DNA from 3 places in the Sporomusa rhizae genome. Region 1 is predicted to be linked to each of the others. Evidence: riboswitches for the same ligand, from Rfam matches in the RefSeq annotation. Region 1 holds a riboswitch; each other region holds the start of a gene.

Evidence for each region. Region 1 has a riboswitch for glycine ahead of SRRS_RS19060 (amino acid permease). Riboswitches for the same ligand answer to the same signal wherever they lie in the genome.
Region 2: another riboswitch for glycine. It lies ahead of SRRS_RS00515 (hypothetical protein); the one in region 1 lies ahead of SRRS_RS19060 (amino acid permease).
Region 3: another riboswitch for glycine. It lies ahead of SRRS_RS21595 (GrdX family protein); the one in region 1 lies ahead of SRRS_RS19060 (amino acid permease).

The regions. Positions count from the first base shown of each region.
Region 1 is NZ_CP156925.1:4,027,168-4,031,364, forward strand. Features, by position in the region: gene SRRS_RS19055 (acyl-CoA dehydratase activase) at 1-161, opposite strand, end outside; gene SRRS_RS19060 (amino acid permease) at 387-1,766, opposite strand; glycine riboswitch at 1,997-2,094, opposite strand; gene SRRS_RS19065 (UxaA family hydrolase) at 2,379-3,560, opposite strand; gene SRRS_RS19070 (UxaA family hydrolase) at 3,557-3,838, opposite strand; gene SRRS_RS19075 (PTS transporter subunit IIC) at 3,859-4,197, opposite strand, start outside.
Region 2 is NZ_CP156925.1:132,487-136,683, reverse strand. Features, by position in the region: gene SRRS_RS00525 (TerC family protein) at 1-394, opposite strand, end outside; gene SRRS_RS00520 (dipeptidase) at 841-1,782, opposite strand; glycine riboswitch at 2,156-2,244, shown strand; gene SRRS_RS00515 (hypothetical protein) at 2,375-2,674, shown strand; gene SRRS_RS00510 (hypothetical protein) at 2,671-3,081, opposite strand; gene SRRS_RS00505 (alpha/beta hydrolase) at 3,267-3,992, shown strand; gene SRRS_RS00500 (LysE family translocator) at 4,058-4,197, opposite strand, start outside.
Region 3 is NZ_CP156925.1:4,592,500-4,596,696, reverse strand. Features, by position in the region: gene SRRS_RS21610 (glycine/sarcosine/betaine reductase component B subunit) at 1-4, opposite strand, end outside; gene SRRS_RS21605 (thioredoxin family protein) at 23-349, opposite strand; gene trxB (thioredoxin-disulfide reductase) at 349-1,284, opposite strand; gene SRRS_RS21595 (GrdX family protein) at 1,481-1,876, opposite strand; glycine riboswitch at 2,015-2,102, opposite strand; gene pcp (pyroglutamyl-peptidase I) at 3,291-3,935, opposite strand; gene SRRS_RS21585 (DUF979 domain-containing protein) at 3,949-4,197, opposite strand, start outside.

The sequences.
Region 1 (4,197 bases):
GCCGGATTACCTTGGTGGATTTGTCTGAGTCCCTTCTGAACAGCCTCGACCGGCCGTCCTTGTGTCCGAATATATAAAGTGTCAAGCACAGCTCCCTGCTCATCTACAACGGCAATATTTGTACTCACGGAACCTACATCTATTCCTAAATAAACTTGCATACGAAACCCCCTCCACTTTTAAATTTTACTTGTAGAAACAAACTCTCTCTCATCTTTCCCCGAATGAGGCTTATTTAGTATCAATAAAGAAATGTTACCAAACAAGACAATTGCTGCTCTTTCAGCAAGTTTTTCCATCCGCATTCCGAAAAATTTAAAGGAAGCATAAAAATGGCTAAATGACCATTTTTATGCTTCCTCTCACATGCCCTTTTTCACAACACCTTATGCTAAACTGGTTTCGGACTCTTCCTCTTTCGTTCTCGATTTTAAAATCTTGTAAATCACCCCAAGCATTATAAACCATACAGGTGTTACAAACAGGGCTACACGAGTTTCCTCATTGAGTGCCAATGTAACTAAAACAAAAGCAAAAAATGCTAAAATTACATAGTTAATGATTGGATATAGCGGCATTTTGAATTTGTTCTTAGCAGCAAGTTCGGGATTCGTTTTGCGATATTTTAGATGGCAGACAGTTATAATTGCCCAAATAAAGATAAAGCAGAACGTTGATATACTCGTAATGAGTACAAATACTCCCTCCGGCATAATATATTGCATGATAACCGCAATCAAGACAACAATGGCCGAGAACAGTGTCGCATTCGCTGGTACTTGATTGGAAGTTAATTTTTTCATTGACTCAGGGGCATTATTTTCTTTCGCCAGAGAGTAAACCATGCGGCTTGTACTGAAGATCCCGCTGTTACAAGCAGATGCGGCTGACGTTAGGACAACAAAATTCACAATAGTTGCAGCGGCGGCAATTCCCACGGCAGAAAACACCTGGACAAACGGGCTCCTATCCGGACTAATGGAAGTCCAGGGATATATGCTCATAATGATGAGAAGTGCGCCGACATAGAAAATAATAATTCTGATTGGAATATTGTTGATCGCCTTGGGAATAACGCGTTCCGGATCTTCAGTTTCACCGGCGGTTAAACCAACTAATTCGATTCCCGTAAACGCAAATACAACCATTTGGAAGGAAAGGATAAGGCCGCTTAAACCATTGGGAATCCAGCCGCCATGGCTCCAAAGGTTCGTAAAGCTGGATGCCCCGGCATCTGTGGAAAACCCTTTAATAATCATAAATGTACCAATTACAATCAGTGCCAGAATTGCCACCACTTTAATTAAGGCAAACCAGAATTCCATTTCACCAAACAACTTCACGGCGGTAAGATTCATGATCAGTAAAATCACAAGAATGATAAGACTGGGAACCCATTGCGCTATATTGGGAAACCAGTACTGTATATAAAGACCGGCAGCCGTTACGTCAGCCATGGCAAGTGAAATCCAGCAAAACCAGTAGGTCCATCCGGTAATAAATGCGGCTCCGTTTCCCAGATACTCACGCACAAAGTCGACAAAAGAATGGTAGTTTAAATTAGAAAGCAATAATTCCCCAAGGGCACGCATAACAAAAAAACAAATGACTCCTGTTATCATATAGGCAAATAAAATAGAGGGGCCTGCCAAGTGAATGGACCGGCCTGAACCTAGAAATAATCCGGTACCAATTGCACCACCAATGGCAAGCAATTGAACATGACGATTTTTCAGCCCTCTCGATAAGCTTTGGTTTTCCGACATATGTATTCCGCCTTTCTAATGTCACTGATTTTAGCTCTGTTACTGCAATCCCAATTTTCCACACTTACTATTTGGTTATTGGGATATGAATTATTATTGAATTGACCGACTCCCCCCAAAAATTAGTGAATACCGTCCTCAAAAAAGCAGAAAGAGGCCAAATAATAAAATCTGGCCTCTAAAATACATAAAGAGGCCAAATTGTAAAATTTGGCCTCAAAAATAAACAGCTAATCTGCTCTGTCCTTTTACCTGAGAGATTCACTGATTTTAAATAAATCAGCTTGCTCCTTCGGTGCTCTAATTGAGGCTCTCCAGAGTTTCGTCCAATAACGGTCCTTTTGCCTGAAAGCATAACATCTTCGGCGGATTATAAAATCTCTCTCCCATTATCTTCACACGAAGTTCGGTATTAAGTTAGTAGTACATTTACATACTCTACCATCGATTTTTATAAATGTCAACGAAAATATATATTTATATCTTCTGTATGTACCTTCTGAAAGGATAAAGGACAGGTATATACAGCGTCACCATAATGAATACCCTCCCTCTTTAAAAACGGAACCATGGTAAATAGTGGAGTATCGATTGTTGACCTGTTTTTTTGACCTAATCCAATTCACAGTTGCACCAAATTTCTTGATTATGGTAGATTGCAAAATCACCAAACCCATATAACTCCGCCTTTGTTTTTTTCCCATTGCAAACTTCCAGCAACATTTCATAGAGTTCATTACCAAGCTCGTTCAATGTCCTGGTCCCTTCAATGACGCCGGATGTGTCCATATCGATGTTATCTTCCATACTTTCATAGGTATTTTTATTTCCTGTAATTTTAATAACGGGAACTAATGCATTTCCAATAGGCGTTCCTCTCCCTGTTGTAAATACACAAACTTGAGCTCCTCCTGCTACCATACCTGAAACAGATTCTATGTCATACCCCGGAGTATCCATGATAACTAACCCTTTTTCCCGGGGAATCGATGCATACTCAACAACTTCATTGATGGACGTAGATCCGCCTTTGCTAATGCCGCCCAGCGCTTTTTCCTCTAAAGTGCTCAAACCGCCCTTCATATTTCCAGGCGTTGGATTTGCGCCTCTTACATCAATTCCTGTCGCCTTAAACTGCTCTTCCAAATCTTCAATAATTTTATAAATATTGGCTTTCACTTTCTCATTTTTTGCTCTTCTTCCCAAAATATGTTCTGTCCCAATCAGTTCCGTAGTCTCACCTAACATTACAGTACCGCCCTGAGCAATCAATTGATCACTGCACTTACCTAATGTCGGATTAGCTGCCAAGCCTGATGTCGCATCTGAGCCGCCACAATTGGTAGCTAGAACAACACTGGATAACTCCACCTCCGTTCTTTCCAGTTTTGACATTTCTTCGGCCATTGTTCTTGCTAATTTTATCCCCTTTTCAATTGCCTTTAAGGTTCCTCCCTGATCCTGGATGGTGATAACTTCCAGCGGCTTAGGATTGATCCTTCTTATTTCTTCAGCAAGCTCATACGGTTTTGTCGTTTCGCAGCCTAAGCCAACCAGAATAGTTCCATAAACATTAGGATTCATCGTCAGATTCAACAACGCTTTTTTCATGATTTCTATTCCTTTGCCAATCTGACCGCACCCTTTAACATTCGGAATAGCCACAGTATCATCAACTTGAGCTGAGATTCGCTGAACAGTTCCATTTGCACACCCTACGGTTGAAAGTATTAAAACTTTGTTTCTAATGCCGACTTTTCCATCTGGACGAACAAAGCCTTTGATTTTTGTCATACTACCATCACACTTTCCAGATTATTTATATGCACATGCTCACCTATGCTGATATCTTGTGTCGCCCTTCCAATGATCTCGCCATACTTAAAAACTTCTTCTCCTTTCTTAATTTTCCTGACGGCAATTTTATGGTAACAATCAATCTCATCAATGACTTTAATTTCATTATGCGACTTTCCATCCATGAGGATCTGAACAGAATCTCCAGTACAAATGTAGTCCAATACAGTCGCTACGTCATCGTTCTCACGCATTAATAATGCCCTTTTGGTCATTATTTTCACCTCTTTCACCTTTATTCCGCATCACTTGCTGCTTCTGCCAGCTTAATCGCCTTAGCCTGTTCTTGTTTTTGTAAAAGGAAAAATAACAGCCACATTACTCCGGAAATAGCAAGACCGGTAATAGAGAATGAAAGCAGTTGAATTACGCTGAACCCGGTAAATAGCGATCCTGCCGAAAAAGAGGCAATCCCAGCTATACCATTCGGTAAAGTATTTCCTAATGACAAATATACTTTGGTAATCAATGGCGAAGTTATGGTTCCGCAAATTAAAATTTGCGCAATAATGACTATCCCAATAAGCAGTGTTTTTAATACATGCCCGCGTACAAGCGCAACAACCAAAATCAT
Region 2 (4,197 bases), 1.9 Mb from region 1:
AAAGCAGAAAATCGCCTTTTGCTACAGCAGCAATAGCCAAGGTGTTATCAAGGCTCATAACCAAATCGGCAACAATAATTGTCTTAATAGCGGCCCAGAACGTAGCACCGGCCTCTACATTTTCCTCGCCATTATCTTCCATAAGTAATTTAGCCGCAATCCAAATTAAGAGTAAACCGCCGATAAACTGGACATAGGGAATTTGCAAGAGTACAACTGCCACAAGTGTCAATACCACCCGTAGCCCTATCGCCCCGGCGCTACCCCACAGGATGGCCATCTTTTGTTGCTTTTGGGGCAAACAACGGCTAGCCATTGCAATGACTACAGCATTGTCGCCGCTAAGCACGATGTTCACCATCATGATACTAGCTAGCGCTAATAAAAACTCCATTTTTCTGCACTCCTTTTTTGGCTTTATAATTGTTTTGATACCAAATGACCTTAAAACAAAGCCCTTCCATGATATCTGGTTTTAGCACCAGATATCAATGGTGTGGTATTAAGCTTATTGTACCAATATGCTGTTAATTGTGCAAGTCCTATATCGATAAAATATTGTATACATAATACAACATTGACTTTTCAAATCCGCAATACAGGCATTTCACTCATAAATTCACCTTAATACTTATCATTTCTACGTTTTTGACAAAAAAAGAAAAAGCACAAGCCAGTGTCTTCTGCTTGTGTACACAAGATAATCATTAACAAATTTTGCAGAATTTATATAGTACTAGATTATAATACTTAGTATTAGTACCTTTACACCGCATTAGGTTACATTACTCTTTTTGTCCTGTTATATTGGGCAATTGTTTCAGCAGGATGTTCTTTGTATCAGAGCAACGTATCTTTAATCACTCTAAGCGCATTTCCCCAACATATTTTATCGATTTCGCCCGCAGTAAAACCGCTAGATTCTAACGCTATTGTAAGCTTACTCATTTGACCGGCATGTGCCAGTTCTAATTCCGGACTTATCCCGTCAAAATCCGAACCTATTGCGATAACATCGAGGCCGCCCACCCGGCGAATATGTTTTATATGCAAAACCATATCACTGACTCGGCTGATAGGAGCATTCCCAAGAAAATCTTTGGCAAAATTAATGCCCATAACGCCACCTTTATCGGCCAGCACTCTGATCATATCGTCTGTCATATTGCGAGGATGGCCGGCCAATGCACGCGCATTGGAGTGTGAGGCAACAAACGGCTTGGCAGATAATTGTGCTACGTCATAGAACCCCTTATCGGACAGATGGGAAACATCTATAAGCATACCAAGGCGGTTCATTTCAGCAACTACTTCCCGCCCGAACGGGGTAAGCCCCTGTTCCCTGCATTCCGGCCGCGAGTTAGGATAACCAATTTCGTTAGGGTAATTCCAAGTCAGTGTAATTAATCTGACACCCAGGCGGAAAAAATTACGCAAATGCACCAAACTCCCCTGCATTGCGCCGCCTTCTTCAATGGTTAGAAAGGCCGAGATCTTGCCATTCTCCCGATTACGGCAAAAATCACTATAGTTTTTAGCCAAGGCTATATATTGCTGATTGATTTCCAGTTCCTGATAAAAGCGGTCAATCATGCCCAACGCCCGCTGCAATAAATTCCCATCCGTTTTTTGGTTAAGGAACATAGCAAAAAACTGGGCTTGCGCCTGCCCGGCTCGCAGTTTTTCTATATCCACACTATAAGTATTACAATATAATCCGCCTTGCTCCTTCTCTTCCATTAGGCGCAAAATGGTATCACAGTGAAGATCTATACACTTCAACCAAGTCCCCCCCCTTTCCCCTCTTCAGCCAATAAAGCACTGCAATAAACACGGCTCACACTTTGGTAATACAAAAAGCCGGTCACCATATGTATACGCAGCAGTATGTGTCGAAATACCAAACAACAATCCTGTACTCCTCTGACGGCTACTATCTCCGGCTACTTGCTCTGAATCTACTCGGAAAAAGCTTCGTTAATTACAACAATTCGAGCAACTACCCGCCAAATCCCCCCGTCTGTGCCATAAAATAACACATCCTATCTACAGAATATTTTAATGTTATTTTTTTCACTTTTTCATCTCTACATCTATTGACATCTTTCGTCAACCATCTTAGAATGAAGTCAATAGGCAATTGAATATTGTCAGGATGATGCTAATAGGAGAGACTGCGTGAGCAGCGCCGAAGGAGCAAGGCTACTGCCTCAAACTCTCAGGCAAAAGGACTGTTAGCAGACTGAACTCTGGAGAATGCGCATATCAAGCGCTACCGAAGGAGAGCCTTAACGGTGAACTCTCAGGTACAAAGGACAGAGACAAGGAATTTTTCCATTGTCTCTGTTTTTATTATTTTAGGGGGAAATTTACAATGGTACACATCAGTAACCTGAACCGCGTCGGTCTACAATGGACAGCCTGCTACATTTACCATTACATGATCTCAAAACTATTCTTGGATTCGGTTATGCTAAATATGGTCAATGTATTAGCAGCCATAATCACTTCAGCTTATTTTATCCGCAAAATTCATTTAACAGCTACTAACCCCAACACCAGGCGGCAAAAATCAGATAATCCTGATTTACTTGCTCAAACAAGCCATGTGTGGCAAACCGTATTGGCCGGCACCGTGATTTTATCAATCATTATAAGAAACACCGTATACTAATCCACACTGCCAGAATCACCGGCATTACCCGAATCGCTTACATCCTTAGCCGGTTCAGGCGAAGCGAATTCTCCTTGGATCTCCTGCACCTGCTCTTCGGCCCATAACTGCTGGCTGAAGCTGTCAAAATCAGCTTCTTTCATTATTCCGGCCTTCGCCAATTCATGTTTAAGCTCCTCCGGGGCGAGACCGCGCCAATTCTCATATTGATGGCTGTCAATCAAGAAGTTATTAACTAGATAGCTAAGCATACTTCCCGTCAGGGGGCTACTCATTTCATTCGTCTCCTGGCGCAAATAAGCATCGTCTTTTATTATCTCCGGATGACTGGCCGCAGGCTGGCGCGGGCGGAGAAACACAGCAGCGGCAATAGCTATACCAGTTACTGCTATAATTACCCAAATCATGTGGTAAACCTCCTTTTATAATTGCAATACACATTTAGTATCAACAAAAAAAAATCTAGATTATCGTGTTAAATAAAACCATGATATCTTTATTGTATCGGAAGGTTATTAACCAACCTTCTGCGAATAAAACGTTATTGCATACAGTTTTTCTTACTAACTATTCCAAAACAGGCGAGGTAGCTATGAAGCATTTAGCCATACCGTCCGGTTCTACTTCACTTTCGGGGATTTTACATACTCCAGTGGCTCCCGTAGGAAATACCCTGATTATCTCCCATGGGTTTCGTGGCAGCAAAGACGGCGGAGGCCGGGCTGTCGCGCTGGCCGAAGCGGCGGCAGCGGTTGGCTGCCATGTAATTCGTTATGACTTTACGCCATGCGTCAATCTTTCTTGCCAAATTACCGAATTGAACGCAGTTATTACCTACGCCCGTCAAACAATCGGCGGACAGATATTTCTGTTGGGCCGGAGCATGGGTGGTAGCGCCTCAATAGCCGCAGCTGCAGCTGACCAAAGAATAAGTGGACTTATCCTATGGGCTACTCCTTGGAACTTAGACGAAACATTTCGGTTAGCTCTCGGTAATTATTATGAAATACTGGCGGCAGGCAAAAATATAACCTTAGAAGACGAATATGGCCGCCTGCAGCTTACTCCTGACTTTATCCATGATTTTAATCGCCATAATCTTCTAGCCTGCGTAAAACAGCTAAGCACAACCCCCATCCTCGTAATACATGGAACAGCAGATGTTATTGTGCCTGCCAATCAGGCACACACACTATACCAGCATGCTTCGGAGCCAAAGAAGCTAATACTCTTTCCCGACGGAGACCACCATTTAGCAGCCTATTCCCAGGAGGCCAGTTCTGCTGTAGCAGAGTGGCTGAGCGGCTTTGTCCGTTAAAGTCGAAATTCTAAAAAAAAGCGTCTACTATCGCCCAGGTAATAGACGCTTTTTTTCTAGCATAGTTACCTGCCAATAATAGCCACGATACCAAAAAGCATTATAACAAGACCGGAAATTTTATTGACTAGGCCAAGGTTCCTCTCGTTCACCTTCTCCCGGAACGCACTAATACAACCGCTCAACACAAACCACCACAAAAGCG
Region 3 (4,197 bases), 570 kb from region 1:
GCATCCTATTCCCTCCTGTTCGTTAGCCTATCAAAGCATTTAGTTTTTCTTCGATTTCTGTCTGACCAAATTGGCCGTTTAACTCAGCGACCAATTCCCCCTTGTTGTAAAACTGAAAAGTCGGCAAACTCATAACTTTGACCTGTATTGCCAGGCGACGGTTTTCGGTGGTGTTTACTTTGCAGAACTTAACTTTGCCGGCATACTTTGCCGCCAATTCTTCGACCAACGGCATGAGACCCATGCAGGGAACGCACTTTGGTCCCCAAAAATCAACAAGCACCGGCAAATCACTTTGGAACACTTCCTGCTCAAAATTTTCTTTGGTTAGTTCAGTCAAATTGGCCATTATTTTCCCTCCTTGTCAAAATGATTTTCTATATATTTTTCCGCATGGAAAGCGGCGATGGCACCATCAGCCGCCGCGGTAACTACCTGCCGCAGCAGTTTGGTCCTAACATCACCTGCGGCATATATACCCGGAAGGTTAGTACGCATGTTTTCATCTGTCGGAATATAGCCATGTTCATCCAGTTCGATTAGGTTTTCCAGCCAAGCGGTATTCGGTTCCAGGCCAACATAGATGAAGATTCCGTCGACCGTCATTTCGGTTTTTTCATCAGTAACCCGATTGCGCAAAGTTACGGTTTCCACCACACCATCGCCGTCGATCTTCTCGACCACCGAGTTCCAGATGACCTCAAGCTTGGGATTTGCCAAAGCCCGTTCCTGAACAAGCTTGGTTGCCCTTAATGCGTTGCGGCGGTGCACCAGCCACACTTTGTCAGCGAATTTCGTAAGATAGTTAGCTTCTTCAACCGCTGAGTTGCCGCCACCGACTACCATGACGTTAGCCCCCTCATAAAAAGCGGCGTCGCACGTGGCACAATAGGAAACGCCCCGGGCCCGGAATTCGAGTTCGCCAGGGCAACCGAGAAGTTTCGATGTGGCTCCGGTAGCTATGATCACGGCCTTGGCACTGAAATCACCTTTATTGGTCTTAATAATACGGTAGTCTCCGTCACTCTGTATTCCCTGGACCTTAGCCACCAGTCTTTCCGCTCCGAACCGTTTGGCCTGCTCCTCCATTTCGGTGGCGAGTTCGGGGCCGGTAACGCCCTTAGAAAATCCCGGATAGTTCTCAATCTCGTCGGTAGTGGCGGCTTGACCGCCACTGGCTCGCATTTCAATATACATTGTCTTAAGCTTGCTTCTGGCGCTGTAAATGGCCGCCGTCAAGCCGGCCGGACCAGCGCCGATGATCATAATGTCATAATGCTGCATTTTTATCCTCCCTTCATATATTGTGGTTTAGTAGGGGCATCAGGGCTTCCGCCTAGTGGTCTGACTACGTTGAAAGCGTAAAAGAATTCGCGGGAATTTTTTCGCAAGGCGAGGCGGAGGAGGCGCACATATCGGACATATGTAAACCGACGACAACGAAGCATTGCGGAAAAAGGCCCGTGAAGTAATTATGATTTCAGCGTAGACAGACCGCTAGATAGCTCAAGAAGAAATCGAGGTCGATTACCGCGAAGTCGTCAAGATGGCGAAAAGCCGCCTCAGGCCGAGGTCTATCACGAAGCATTGCAACTGTTTTTGCTAATGCGGTTTCAGCAAGCACAACAGAATCCGGTTCGGGAACCTGTGCAGAAGTGTTTTCCATTACCACGGTTTTATAGGGCGTTTGGTTTGGCTTGATGCTGCCTGTCAAGGGGTGGGTAAGCAGACGATGACACTGATGGCTTAGATCCCGGACGGAGTGAAGAACATCTTCGGTATAGCCCTCGACCCAAATGAGTTGGTAGCAGCGCTCCAAATGCCGGGCAGCAAAGCAGTCCCTGACCTTGGGATTATTGGTGACCACAAACCGCATTCATTATCTCTCCTTCTTATGTTGATATATAAAAAGACAGAAGCCATAATTGGCTTCTGTCTTTTAACCTGAGAGATTCGCGACCCATTCCATTCGCATACCCCATCGGTGCCGCATTCAGCGGTCTCTCCAGAGACTCGTCAAGGTACGGTCCTTTTGCCTGAGAGATTCGGTCCACTTGCTCCTTCGGCGTCCACTCAAGGTGGATCTCTCCCGTACCTATCATCCGACAATATTTAACATTTTTTGGCGCAGGTAGATATGCTTTCTCTGCGTTTTTTCGAAAAGAACTTAAATCATGTTCGCGTATGACGAACATAATGACAATATTTACTATTTCTTGATTTCATTCTATAATGGCTTTTGGCATCTGTCAAGCAGGTTTTGATGAAATTTACTCACTGAATAACTTGTTTAAAATATAGATATAGAGCGGATTTTATAGGGGATGAAGATTTTATCTTTAGCTATGAAACCAAAATGGCCAGATAAATTCGACTAAAAAATATCTTTCTGAGGTGGACTTGGTGTTGAGAATTGAGTGATCTTTCAGAAAAATAAGGGAGGCAGCAATCCACATCATTCCGCTGCTTTCATTCACAAAATAACAGGTAAATGTATTTTAAGAATGGACAAAAGGGAGCATGGCTGACATTGCCGGAGTTTTATGCGCCAACCCTGGTTGGAACTTTGTAATGAGTCAGGGGACGGTTCCTTGACTCATCGCCTTTTGGCGTAAAATACAAGAAAAGGGTGGAAAAGATGCTAAGGGAAAGCCGGAAAAGAAGTGAGAGTAAAATATATCATGTAATGGTCAGAGGAAATGAGAGAAAAGAAATCTTCCTTGATGCCGATGATAAAATAAGATTTTGAATTAATATTGAATAAAAAAACAAAGTCAAGTTTATCAGTGTGACAAATAGCAGAAATGCTGGGTAGTGGTAGAAATATACTTCAAAAATTACAATGAGTCAGGGAACCGTCCCCTGACTCATGTAAATAGGAATGGACAATAACTATGTTTTTTATTGATTAATGTACCTCTCATAATCATTAACATATTATATATCAATGATACTGCATCAATTTTATCATGGCTGCCACTACGAGAGATTACTAAAAATATATCACGTAATGGTCAGAGAAGACGAGAGAAAAGAAAGCTTCCTTTGATGACGATGATAAAATAAGATTTTGAATTAATAATTGAAATAAAAGCATAATCAAGTTTATCAGTGCGACAAAATAGCAGAAATGTTTGGTATTGGTAGAAATATAGTTCAAAAATTACAATGAGTCAGAGAACCGTCCCCTTGACTCACACTAAAAAACGAGAACTAGCCTTGCGTAAAATGGCTAGTTCTCGTTTTTTTTATATAAATATCGCTAATGAGTGGATTTTTAACTCATGATATCAACAAATCGTCCCGCCGCTATGCCGTTCATCGGTTTTTGCCATTATTGTCGCCTCGATTGCTTTTTTCAGCCCGCGAACAATTATATCCAACGCCATGCTTGGCTGTCCGGAAAGCTTTGCTGCTTGCTGTGGCAAATAGGGGATGTGAATAAAGCCGCCTCGCCGGATACTGCCTTCTTGTTGTAAATGATGCATCAAGCCATAAAAAATATGATTACAAACAAAAGTGCCTGCAGAGTTAGACACGCTGGCCGGAATTCCCTCTTGCCGCAGTTCGGCTACAATTTTTTTTATCGGCAAAGTAGACCAGTAGGCCGCAGGACTTTCAGGAACGACCGCCTCGTCAATGACCTGATTTCCCTCATTATCGGGAATCCGAAAATCATCGACATTAATAGCAATCCGTTCCGGCGTAATCTCCATCCGCCCGCCGGCCTGGCCAACAGCAATCACAATCTCCGGCTGCACATCTTCTATCGCTTTTTTTAAAGCAGCAATCGATTTACCGCGTACAGTAGGAATCTCCCGTGTCACCACTTTCGCTCCGGCGATTTCGATTCCGTCCAGCTGTTTGACTGCTTCCAGGGCGGGATTTACGGTTTCCCCGCCAAATGGGTCAAAGCCTGTTATCAATACTTTCATTTTATCCTACCTCCTAAAAAGCCAACCAATAAATGAGTACTATTTGAATCAGTAACAGTGGGAGAGCTGTGGCAATTTGCGCTTTGATAACCCCGTTCTTATTCTTCATCTCCAATAAGGCAGCTGGAACTACATTGAAATTAGCGGCCATCGGTGTCATTAAAGTACCGCAATACCCGGAAAGCATCCCCAGTACGCCCATAATGGCCGGGTCGGCTCCGTGAAGCTGAATCACTAAGGGGATGCCGATACCTGTCGTGAT